DNA from 3 places in the Bacillus sp. 01N45 genome. Region 1 is predicted to be linked to each of the others. Evidence: predicted binding sites of a transcription regulator. Region 1 holds the regulator's gene; each other region holds the start of a gene.

Region 1 (3,285 bases):
TAGATGCGCGCGCTATATTTTTTTGAACGAAATCCTCAAGTTTAGCGATTTCATCTTGTTGTTTTTCATAACGTTTCATGTCTTGCTCGTATAATGCTGATTTTAAGTCTAAATATTTACTGTAGTTACCAACAAATCGTCTGCTTTCTTTATTCGAAATTTCATATACTTGTGTAACGAGTTTATCTAAGAAATAACGGTCATGGGAAACGATTAGTATTGCGCCAGGATAGCCTTGTAAATATTGTTCAAGCCATGTTAATGTTTCGATGTCTAAATGGTTTGTAGGCTCGTCCAAAATAAGTAGGTCTGGTTTCGTTAATAATAATTTACCAAGAGCTAATCGTGTTTTTTGTCCACCGCTTAATGTAGAAATCGTCGTCTGGTGCGTTTCAACTGGGAAGCCAAGACCACTTAAAATCGAGCGAATATCTGCTTCATATTGATATCCACCTTGATCTTTATAATCTAATTGCAATTGGTCATAATCAGCTAATAATCTTTCATATGTAGCCTCGTTTGAAAAGTTTTCTTCTTTTCCCATCTCTTGCTCTAGCCTTCGAAGTTTTGTCTCCATTTGCTGCAAGTGTGTAAAGACGGTTAACATTTCATCCCAAATTGTTAAAGACGTTTCTAACCCGGTATTTTGAGCTAAATATCCGATTGAGACATCTTTTGGTTTTATAATTTCGCCACCATCATGAGATAGCTCACCAGCTATTATTTTTAATAGTGTAGATTTTCCGGCCCCATTTCGTCCGACTAATGCGATACGATCTTTCGTTTGAACTTCCAATTTTATGTTTGCAAGAATCGTTTCGGCACCGTATAATTTCGTAAGCGCGTTTACTTGTAATAAAATCAATGTTTTCACCTCAAATAATTTCTTAACTTTGCCATGTTTATATTTCTCAATCATACTAAAAATAGTGTATAGTTTAAAATAAAGAGAGAATACTTCTTCTCTTTATTATACAGGGAAATTCATGAGTGCTAAACTTCTGTATTTGATTCAAGTATATGAATAAAGATAGGAAGAGAGGAGAGGTTATATGGAGCAGCAAAAAATTCCACAGGCCACTGCCAAACGATTGCCTCTATACTATCGATTTATCCAAAACTTATCTCTTTCTGGTAAGCAACGTGTTTCATCAGCCGAATTGAGTGAAGCGGTAAAAGTTGATTCCGCAACGATTCGAAGAGATTTTTCATATTTTGGAGCGTTAGGGAAAAAAGGTTATGGATATAACGTAAATTATTTATTATCATTTTTCCGTGAAACACTCGACCAAGATGATATAACACGTGTAGCACTTATTGGAGTAGGTAATTTAGGGACCGCTTTCTTACATTATAATTTCACGAAAAACAATAATACAAAAATTGAAATGGCGTTTGATGTTAGTGAAGAGAAAGTCGGGACAGAAATCGGGGGCATTCCTGTATATCATTTAGATGAATTAGAAGAACGTTTATCAACTGATATACAAGTGGCAATATTAACAGTACCCGCTACAGTAGCACAATCTGTAGCAGATAGATTGGCAGAAACGAACGTGCATGGTATTTTAAATTTCACACCAGCGCGCTTAAATGTGTCAGATAATATAAGAATTCACCATATTGATTTAGCGGTAGAGTTACAAACACTTGTTTACTTTTTAAAGAATTATCCACAATAAAACGCAGAGGAAGCGACCTCTGCGTTTTATTATTGTTTTTTCTTTGTGAATTTAACTAAGATAAGGCGAAGTGCCAAATTAAAATCAATTGTTGCCATAACTGCAAATAGTATTGTCCACATATTCCAGATTGTATCTGTTACGTTCGTAATGGCGAAGCGTGTAAAGATACATCCTAGAAGGAAGTACAATGCAGCCATGAACAATGGTGAGTTCCTCATACTAAAAATCCTCCGATAAAGCCTTGCATTTTTTCAGCTTCTTTAATCATTTCTTGAATTTGTTCATTGCTCATTAAAACTTGAGCAACTGCAACTAATGTATTCATTGCAACATGAGCTGCGATAGGGACGATAATACGCTTCGTTTTTACATATAAAAAGGCGAATACGAGTCCCATAGAAGTGTATACCAATAAGTGAGTGAAATCAAAATGAATTGCTGCGAATACAAGAGAACTAATGATAGCAGCAATAAAGAAGTTAAACTTCTTATAAAGTGTACCAAATAAAATTTTTCTAAATACGATTTCTTCCAAAATAGGTCCTATTATAGAGATAACGATAAGGAACCAAGGTGTCGTTTTTGCGATATCCATAAGTCTTGCTGTATTTTCTGATCCAGGTTTAATTCCTAATACACGTATTTCTATCATACCGGCAATACTTTGTGAGAAAAATGCTAGGAAGAAACCGATAAAAATCCAACCAATCGTAGCTGGAACAGTAGAGCGCATTGTATCTAAACGTCTGTCACGAATATCTGTTCTAAGTAACCAAAGTACGATACATAATGCAATAAAGAAGCTAATGATTGCCCAGTGGCCAGTTATGAGTTGAAATTTCTCTTCTCTAGTAAATCCCCTGTTATCATAAAGTCCAGTTTTCAGCAGAAGTGGTAATCCAACAATGGATGATAACTGCATTAAAATGTATGTAACGATAACCCACCAATATTGTTTTTTCAAATGGTTTAACCATCCTTTCTAACTCTAGTGTATGAGATAAGGTAGGATAACATGTAAGTATGCTACCTACGATATAAACCTCGCTTAAATTATGTTTTTTTCGTAAATCCTTATTTGAAATTATAATAGAAGACAGGAGAAAGTTGTGTGTATAGCGAAAACAACTTAGGGTGTCCTTTCATATTGTAACATACGAGTAGGGGAAACAACGATTCATATAGTAAAGGTAGAAGAAGAGGGACTCTATATAGAAAAGTGTATAGCTTAATTTGCGAAAAAATTATGATTTTTTTACTTGCAAAAGAAATTGAGATTATTTATTATTATAAGTGTGTTAGCACTCGGGTGACTTGAGTGCTAATAAATAAAATTTACATAACAAAATGAGGAGGTTATTGTTCATGCTAAAGCCATTAGGTGATCGCGTTGTAATTGAGCTTGTTCAAGCAGAAGAAAAAACAGCAAGTGGTATTGTATTACCAGACACTGCAAAAGAAAAACCACAAGAGGGTAAAGTTATTGCAGTAGGTACTGGTCGAGTGCTTGAAAATGGTGAGCGTGTTGCTCTAGAGGTAGCTGCAGGTGATCTTATCATCTTCTCAAAATATGCAGGTACTGAAGTAAAATATGAAGGTA
Region 2 (3,285 bases), on a different contig from region 1:
ATACGTAAACGTTACGAATGTTCCCCCGTATCCTAATGCAGTAATAATAAATACAAGTAATAGCCTTCCATTCGTAATCAGTTTGAATTGATCGCGAAATGATACAGACGTACCTTTTTTTAAGTTAGAAGGAATTAGCATACTATTGGCGATTAAGGCAACGATTCCAATTGCCACAATTACCATAAACGATGTTCTCCAGCCAAATTGTTGACCGATAAATGTTCCAATCGGTACGCCTGTAATGGTCGCAACAGTTAAACCAGTAAACATAAATGCAATTGCACTCGCACGTTTATTCTCTGGTACAAGCGCAGCCGCAATTGTGGATCCTATCGACATAAAAACGCCGTGTGCAAACGCAGATACAACCCTTGCGATAAGCAACACAGTAAAACTTGTTGCCACTGCCGCAATTCCATTACCAATAATGAAAATAATCATAATCCACATTAATAACGCCTTTCGCGACATACTAGCTGTTAATGACGTTAATACTGGGGCACCAAACGCTACTCCTAATGCATATAAAGAAACGGTTAAACCCGCTGTTGTAACAGAAACATGTAAATCCTCTGAAATAGATGGTAATAAACCGACACTAATAAATTCGGTTGTACCAATTCCAAACGCACTAATTGCTAGTGCTAATAAAGCAAACATGCTTCTCCGATTCGTCTGTACTACCGAAGAAGATACTGTATATGAATTCAATTGAACTCCTCCTTAATACGAGAAATCCAATCATAATAGTATGAAAAAAGGCCTTTTTTCTTCTACAAAAATAATGTTACTGCTGATATATGCTATTATGAATGGCTTCACTCTTTTTTTGAAGAACGCACTTTAAAGTACGATAGGTACCAAAAAGTAACATAGGCACTTTTTAGTACCGTACTACTCATTTCCCTCTTACGTATGCTATTATGGAACATATTCAACATGATAAAAAGTACGTACTTTAAAGTGCTATAGGTACTTTTTAGTAACATTTAAATTATTTGGCTTCTTTTGTTGGAGAATTGAAATCTATATTCATCAAAGGAGATTTTTTTATATGAAGAAATATAATATTCCCGTTGAAGCGACTTTAGAGGTTATCGGCGGAAAATGGAAAGTCGTTATTCTTTGCCACTTAACGAAAGGTACAAAGAGAACGAGTGAATTAAAACGTCTCATGCCTGGTATTACACAAAAGATGTTAACACAGCAATTACGCGAATTAGAAGAAGACGGAGTTATTCAAAGAAAGGTATACAATCAAGTACCACCGAAAGTAGAATATTCTCTTACAGACTACGGTTGGTCTTTAGAATCCATTCTTGATTCCCTTTGTACTTGGGGCGAATGCCACCTTGAAAAAAGCGGTAACACATCGATGCTAATTACAGAAGGTGAACAATAAAAAAAGGAAAAAATGAACATAAATTTGTCCATTTTTTCCTTTTTTTATTTATATATACGTACCTTTCTAACCTTAACAAAATAATTTATGCGCTTTCACGCCTTGTCAGTACTACATTATACGCTTAATATCAAATAATTAGGAATCATTTTTATGTTAACATAGGTGTATATAGTATATAATATAGGATATATATTATATACACTTTCCGATAAAGGAACTTTCCATTATGCGGACAAGCCATGTATCGGACAGTTCATAAATAATAGGTAGGACATTATGGTTTTGGATTTATGATTTCAGCTTACTTGCTGGCATAAATTTAAAGGCATTTTATTGTGCTTTGTGAAACTTTGTATAAAGTTTCGCAAACGTTTACTATCTTACCTATCAAAAATAAGAGTATTGCTATCGTAAAGGAGAATTGGAGATGCCAGAAACTATGACTCAAACAAAGCCAGAACAAGAAACTGTACAAATTTCTGCTAGCCAAGGACAACTTGATGTACTTGATCAGTTGTTAAAACCTGAGGTACAAGAATCATTAACTACACTAGTAGAACAGCTTCCAAAATTAACTGAGCTTGTTAATATTTTAACTAAGTCTTATGACTTCGCTCAAACTGTTGCTACTGATGAAGTATTAAAAAGCGACACTGTTAGTGCAATCACAGAGCTTGTAGAACCTGTAAAAGATACAGTGAAAGGCATGGCTGCGACTGCTATCGAAGCGAAAGATCGTGCTGACGAAAGCAACGAAGTTATCGGCCTGTTCGGTCTATTAAAATTACTAAAAGACCCACAAGCACAAAAAATGTTCCGCTTTGTGAACGCATATCTTCAAATTAGTGCAGAACGTAACAATAAATAAGTTAACTTATAACAACAATTAGTAAAGACGGGGGATATCATACTATGTCAAAACAAATTGTCATCTTAGGCGCTGGTTATGGCGGTCTTCTTGCCGCTTTAAACGTACGTAAATATTACAGCAAATCAGAAGCACAAGTTACAGTGATTAACCAATACCCAACACACCAAATCATCACTGAACTACACCGCCTTGCAGCTGGTAACGTTGCTGAGCAAGCAATTGCAATGCCACTTACAAAGCTTTTCAAAGGTAAAGACATCGATCTTAAAATCGCAACAGTTGAGTCATTCTCAGTTGATAGCAAAGAAATTAAACTAGCTGGTGGCACTACTTTATCTTACGACGCACTTGTAGTTGCTTTAGGAAGTAAAACTGCTTACTTCGGTATTCCAGGACTAGAAGAAAACAGCATGGTATTAAAATCTGCTGCTGATGCAAACAAAATCTACAAACACGTTGAAGACCGTATTCGTGAATACGCGAAAACGAAAAACGAAGCTGATGCTACAATCGTAATCGGTGGTGGCGGATTAACTGGCGTTGAGCTAGTTGGTGAGCTTGCTGACATTATGCCTAAACTTGCAAAAAGCCACGGCGTAAATCCAAAAGAAGTTAAACTTCTTCTTGTTGAAGCAGGTCCAAAAATCCTTCCAGTATTACCAGACCACTTAATCGAACGTGCAACTACTAGCCTAGAAGCACGCGGTGTTACATTCTTAACAGGTCTTCCTGTAACAAACGTTGCTGGCAATGAAATCGACTTAAAAGACGGTCAAAAACTTGTTGCTAACACATTCGTTTGGACAGGCGGCGTACAAGGTAACCCATTAATCGGTGAATCAGGTCTTGAAGTAAACCGTGGCCGTGCAACAGTTGATGCATACCTACAATCTACTTCTCACAAAGACGTATTCGTTGCTGGAGACAGCGCTGTTGTCTTCGCTCCAGACGGACGTCCATACCCACCAACTGCACAAATCGCTTGGCAAATGGGTGAGTTAATTGG
Region 3 (3,285 bases), on a different contig from region 1:
AATTCACACCAAATTCCGTCGAAGCTCCACGCTTTGCAAATTTTAAAAACGGTCTTGTTCTGTTAACAGTAAAATTCAAGCTTGATAACAAAGATGCTCAAGACGTTTCACTATCTCCTATAAGCTCTACATTAAGAGTGAATGATGGTACACAATATACGATTAATGAAGGTATGCTATTAAATTATGACTATAATGCTTCAGTCAAAACAGGAACATCTGGAGAGTTACTACAAGTATATATTTTAGATCAAGAGCAGTATGAAAAGATTTGGAAAGACAAAAGCTTTGAGATTGAGTTAGGACCTATGAGAAATAAAGAAGCTAAAGATATTTCACAAGGTAAAAAAGTTAAATTTACATTACCTAAATAAATTACTAAGTATATATTAGAAAAGGCATATAACATATGATTGTTATATGCCTTTTCTATTTGTATAAAGAACAAAATTTTAATTTAAGTGTATACATTTATCATTACCTATCCGTTGTATAAGTGTAGGGAGGAAAAGTGATGGGAAAAGAAAATATATTGACCTCCTATCTTATCAATTTAGGGGAGGAAGTGTTCAAACTACTATTAGCGAAAGGGGCTATAAAAGAAGATGCAGAAGACATCATCCAAAATACCTTCTATAAAGTATACACATTGCTAGATAATCTAACCGAGAGTAACATACGTCCATGGTTTTTCAGAGTCGCATTAAACGAATACATTGACTTGAAAAGGAAAAAAGAGCAACAAAACATTTATTTAACTGAAGAGATTTATTCAAAATTACAATATACAGACCGAGAATTAGACGCTGTTTTAAATAAAGATGAGATTTTCTATCTATTAAAAGATATAAAACTAGAATATAAAGAAGCTTTCTTTTTAAAGTACTACTACAACTTTTCATATGAGGAAATCGCCCTAATACTAGATATTCAAGTAAACAGCGTCAAACAAAAGTTACATCGTGCACGTAAAGCAGTTCACTCAAAAATAGGAGGAAAATCTTAATGGATACTTCTTTAAAAGATGCATTAAAAAAAGCTAAAAGGAAACATTTATTTAAAAGTATCATTACCTCTATGATCGTTGTAATCATACTTATCCCTATACTTTATAAAGTTGGCAATTACTTCGCAGCAAAAAGCTCTACGAAGCTTCACGAACGACTCTTTTTACATAACGCAATTGCAGAACCGAATGTACAAATTAACTCTCAAGTAACGAGTAATTCATCCATGTTTGGCGGCAACATTATATCAAATCGTTCTAAAAATATTAATGGTTACGTAGTCCCGTGGAATACATTAACAAGCTCCTATGGTTGGATCCGTATCAATATCGATTCCAATGAATTAACGCCTGGTTTTTATTGGTCCAATAAAGAGTTCTATGAGTACGATAAACAAACAAAGAAAAAATTTGCAACATTTTATAATCCCGCTATTAAGGAATATTTTGATGGAGTCCAAAATGAATTAGGGGAAGTTTCACAAATGAACAACTATGTTGCCGAAGTTGCTATCTCTTTCAACCAGCCCTACACACTACAAGAAATTAAAGAGAAGATTCCAGACAACTTAAACATTGTATGGTTATACATGACCTCACCAATTGGAGATGAAAGTAAAGGACCCGCTGGTATGCCAATTTACGGATTTAATCCAGACAAGTCCCCTGAAGAAGCGTACAAAGAGTTCGTTGATTCACTTAACCAATACGATGACGATGGACATGACGAAGATATCCAGAAGTTTTTAAAATCAAACAAGGACAAACCATTCGATCAAGTGAAAATCTTAGGGGTTATGCTAACAGGAAAAACAGAAAACTTTAAGGCATTAGAAAACCAAGACTTTATTCGCGGTGCTTCTGTAGGGGTTACTGCACAAGTTGTTCCTTATATAAAACCGGAGAAATAATAAGGAAAAGACAAGATAAACTAATAATAGCTAGTTAAAAGAACATACATGAATCTGTTTACTATGGGAGCTACATATTTTAGTGAAGAGCTCCCTTCATGAATTGTTCACCTCCAAACAATTCATTTACAAATACTTTATGTACAAATGAAAAATCATAATTTTTGTTCACACTTTATCCATTGTGAATCTTTTCACAATGGATATATAATAAACATGTAAATAAAATATTGGAGGGATTTCAATGGTTATCAATTTTTTAAGAACTGATAAACGTGCTGCTTTCATATTATTATTTTTAAGATTTTACATAGGATATGCATGGCTCACTGCTGGGATAGGTAAAGTTTTCGGACAATCTTTTGATGCAAGTGGTTTTCTAAAGGGCGCTATTGCTCAGGCATCAGGTGATCACCCTGCCGTACAAAGTTGGTGGGCAGATTTCCTTCAACACTTTGTTCTTCCAAACGCAGACCTATTTAGCTTTTTAGTTCAATGGGGAGAAATTTTAGTAGGTCTAGGTTTAATTTTAGGTGGATTAACAAAAACTGCTGCATTCTTTGGAATTATAATGAATCTTTCATTTTTACTAAGTGGAACTGTTAGTGTAAACCCAAATCTGCTTATTTTAACTATGTTCATTTTAGTTGCAGGTCATAACGCTGGACGTATTGGATTAGATGGCTATGTTTTCCCTAAACTTTTCCGTAAAAACAACCATGAAACATATAAGTTAAGTAAAACTGCGTAGTAACCGTTTACTTTTAAAATATAAATAAAAAAAAGAGCCTAAGTATAGGCTCTTTTCTACTTACTCCAAATTTAAACTCTTAACGAACCACGAAATCCTCTAGCAGCATAGTAGGAATCTGCTCCATTGTGGTACACAAAAACGTGTCCAAATCGATAATCGCAAAATAGAGCACCACCGAGTTCTCGAATATCTGAAGGCGTTTGTACCCAGCTTGATGATTTCATATCGAAATCCCCAAGCTGTTGCAACTCTCGATATTGTTCTTCCGTTAATAATTCAATGCCCATAGCAGTTGCCACATCAATAACGTTATTTTCTGGTTTATGTTTTTTTCTTGACTCTAACGCTTCAAGATCATAGCAAAGGCTTCTGCGCCCTTTAGGACTCTCCTTTGAACAATCACAGAAAGTATACTCGTCCTTCTCTTCATCATAAGCAACAATATCCGGCTCACCGCCAGTTACTTCCATTTCATAAATTGACCATAATTTTTCAGTATTAGTAGCCAGCTTCACTTCAACTTTATCCCATTCAAGACCTTCATGGCGGTTCATGTTTTTCTCAAAACGAGCTTGTAATACTTTTAATAGTTCTTCACGTTGTTCTACAGATAA

What was found. Region 1 encodes Rex, which represses fermentation and respiration genes when NADH is low (regulators of the CRP and FNR family bind a similar motif). Its sites were predicted from a motif close to TTGTGAAATATTTCACAA; they were not measured.
Region 2: the regulator Rex is predicted to act here: its motif matches at 1,759-1,776, upstream of AC1DMU_RS22965 (DUF1641 domain-containing protein).
Region 3: the regulator Rex is predicted to act here: its motif matches at 2,100-2,117, upstream of AC1DMU_RS26205 (DoxX family membrane protein).

The regions. Positions count from the first base shown of each region.
Region 1 is NZ_JBFTQW010000027.1:4,416-7,700, forward strand. It holds gene AC1DMU_RS29105 (ABC-F family ATP-binding cassette domain-containing protein) at 1-865, opposite strand, end outside; gene AC1DMU_RS29110 (redox-sensing transcriptional repressor Rex) at 1,053-1,682, shown strand; gene AC1DMU_RS29115 (YdiK family protein) at 1,712-1,903, opposite strand; gene AC1DMU_RS29120 (CPBP family intramembrane glutamic endopeptidase) at 1,900-2,649, opposite strand; gene groES (co-chaperone GroES) at 3,051-3,285, shown strand, end outside.
Region 2 is NZ_JBFTQW010000011.1:165,325-168,609, forward strand. It holds gene AC1DMU_RS22955 (MFS transporter) at 1-663, opposite strand, end outside; gene AC1DMU_RS22960 (winged helix-turn-helix transcriptional regulator) at 1,058-1,405, shown strand; gene AC1DMU_RS22965 (DUF1641 domain-containing protein) at 1,836-2,276, shown strand; gene AC1DMU_RS22970 (NAD(P)/FAD-dependent oxidoreductase) at 2,321-3,285, shown strand, end outside.
Region 3 is NZ_JBFTQW010000016.1:11,699-14,983, reverse strand. It holds gene AC1DMU_RS26220 (DUF5068 domain-containing protein) at 1-374, shown strand, start outside; gene AC1DMU_RS26215 (RNA polymerase sigma factor) at 515-1,006, shown strand; gene AC1DMU_RS26210 (sigma factor regulator N-terminal domain-containing protein) at 1,006-1,917, shown strand; gene AC1DMU_RS26205 (DoxX family membrane protein) at 2,162-2,668, shown strand; gene AC1DMU_RS26200 (DUF4256 domain-containing protein) at 2,740-3,285, opposite strand, start outside.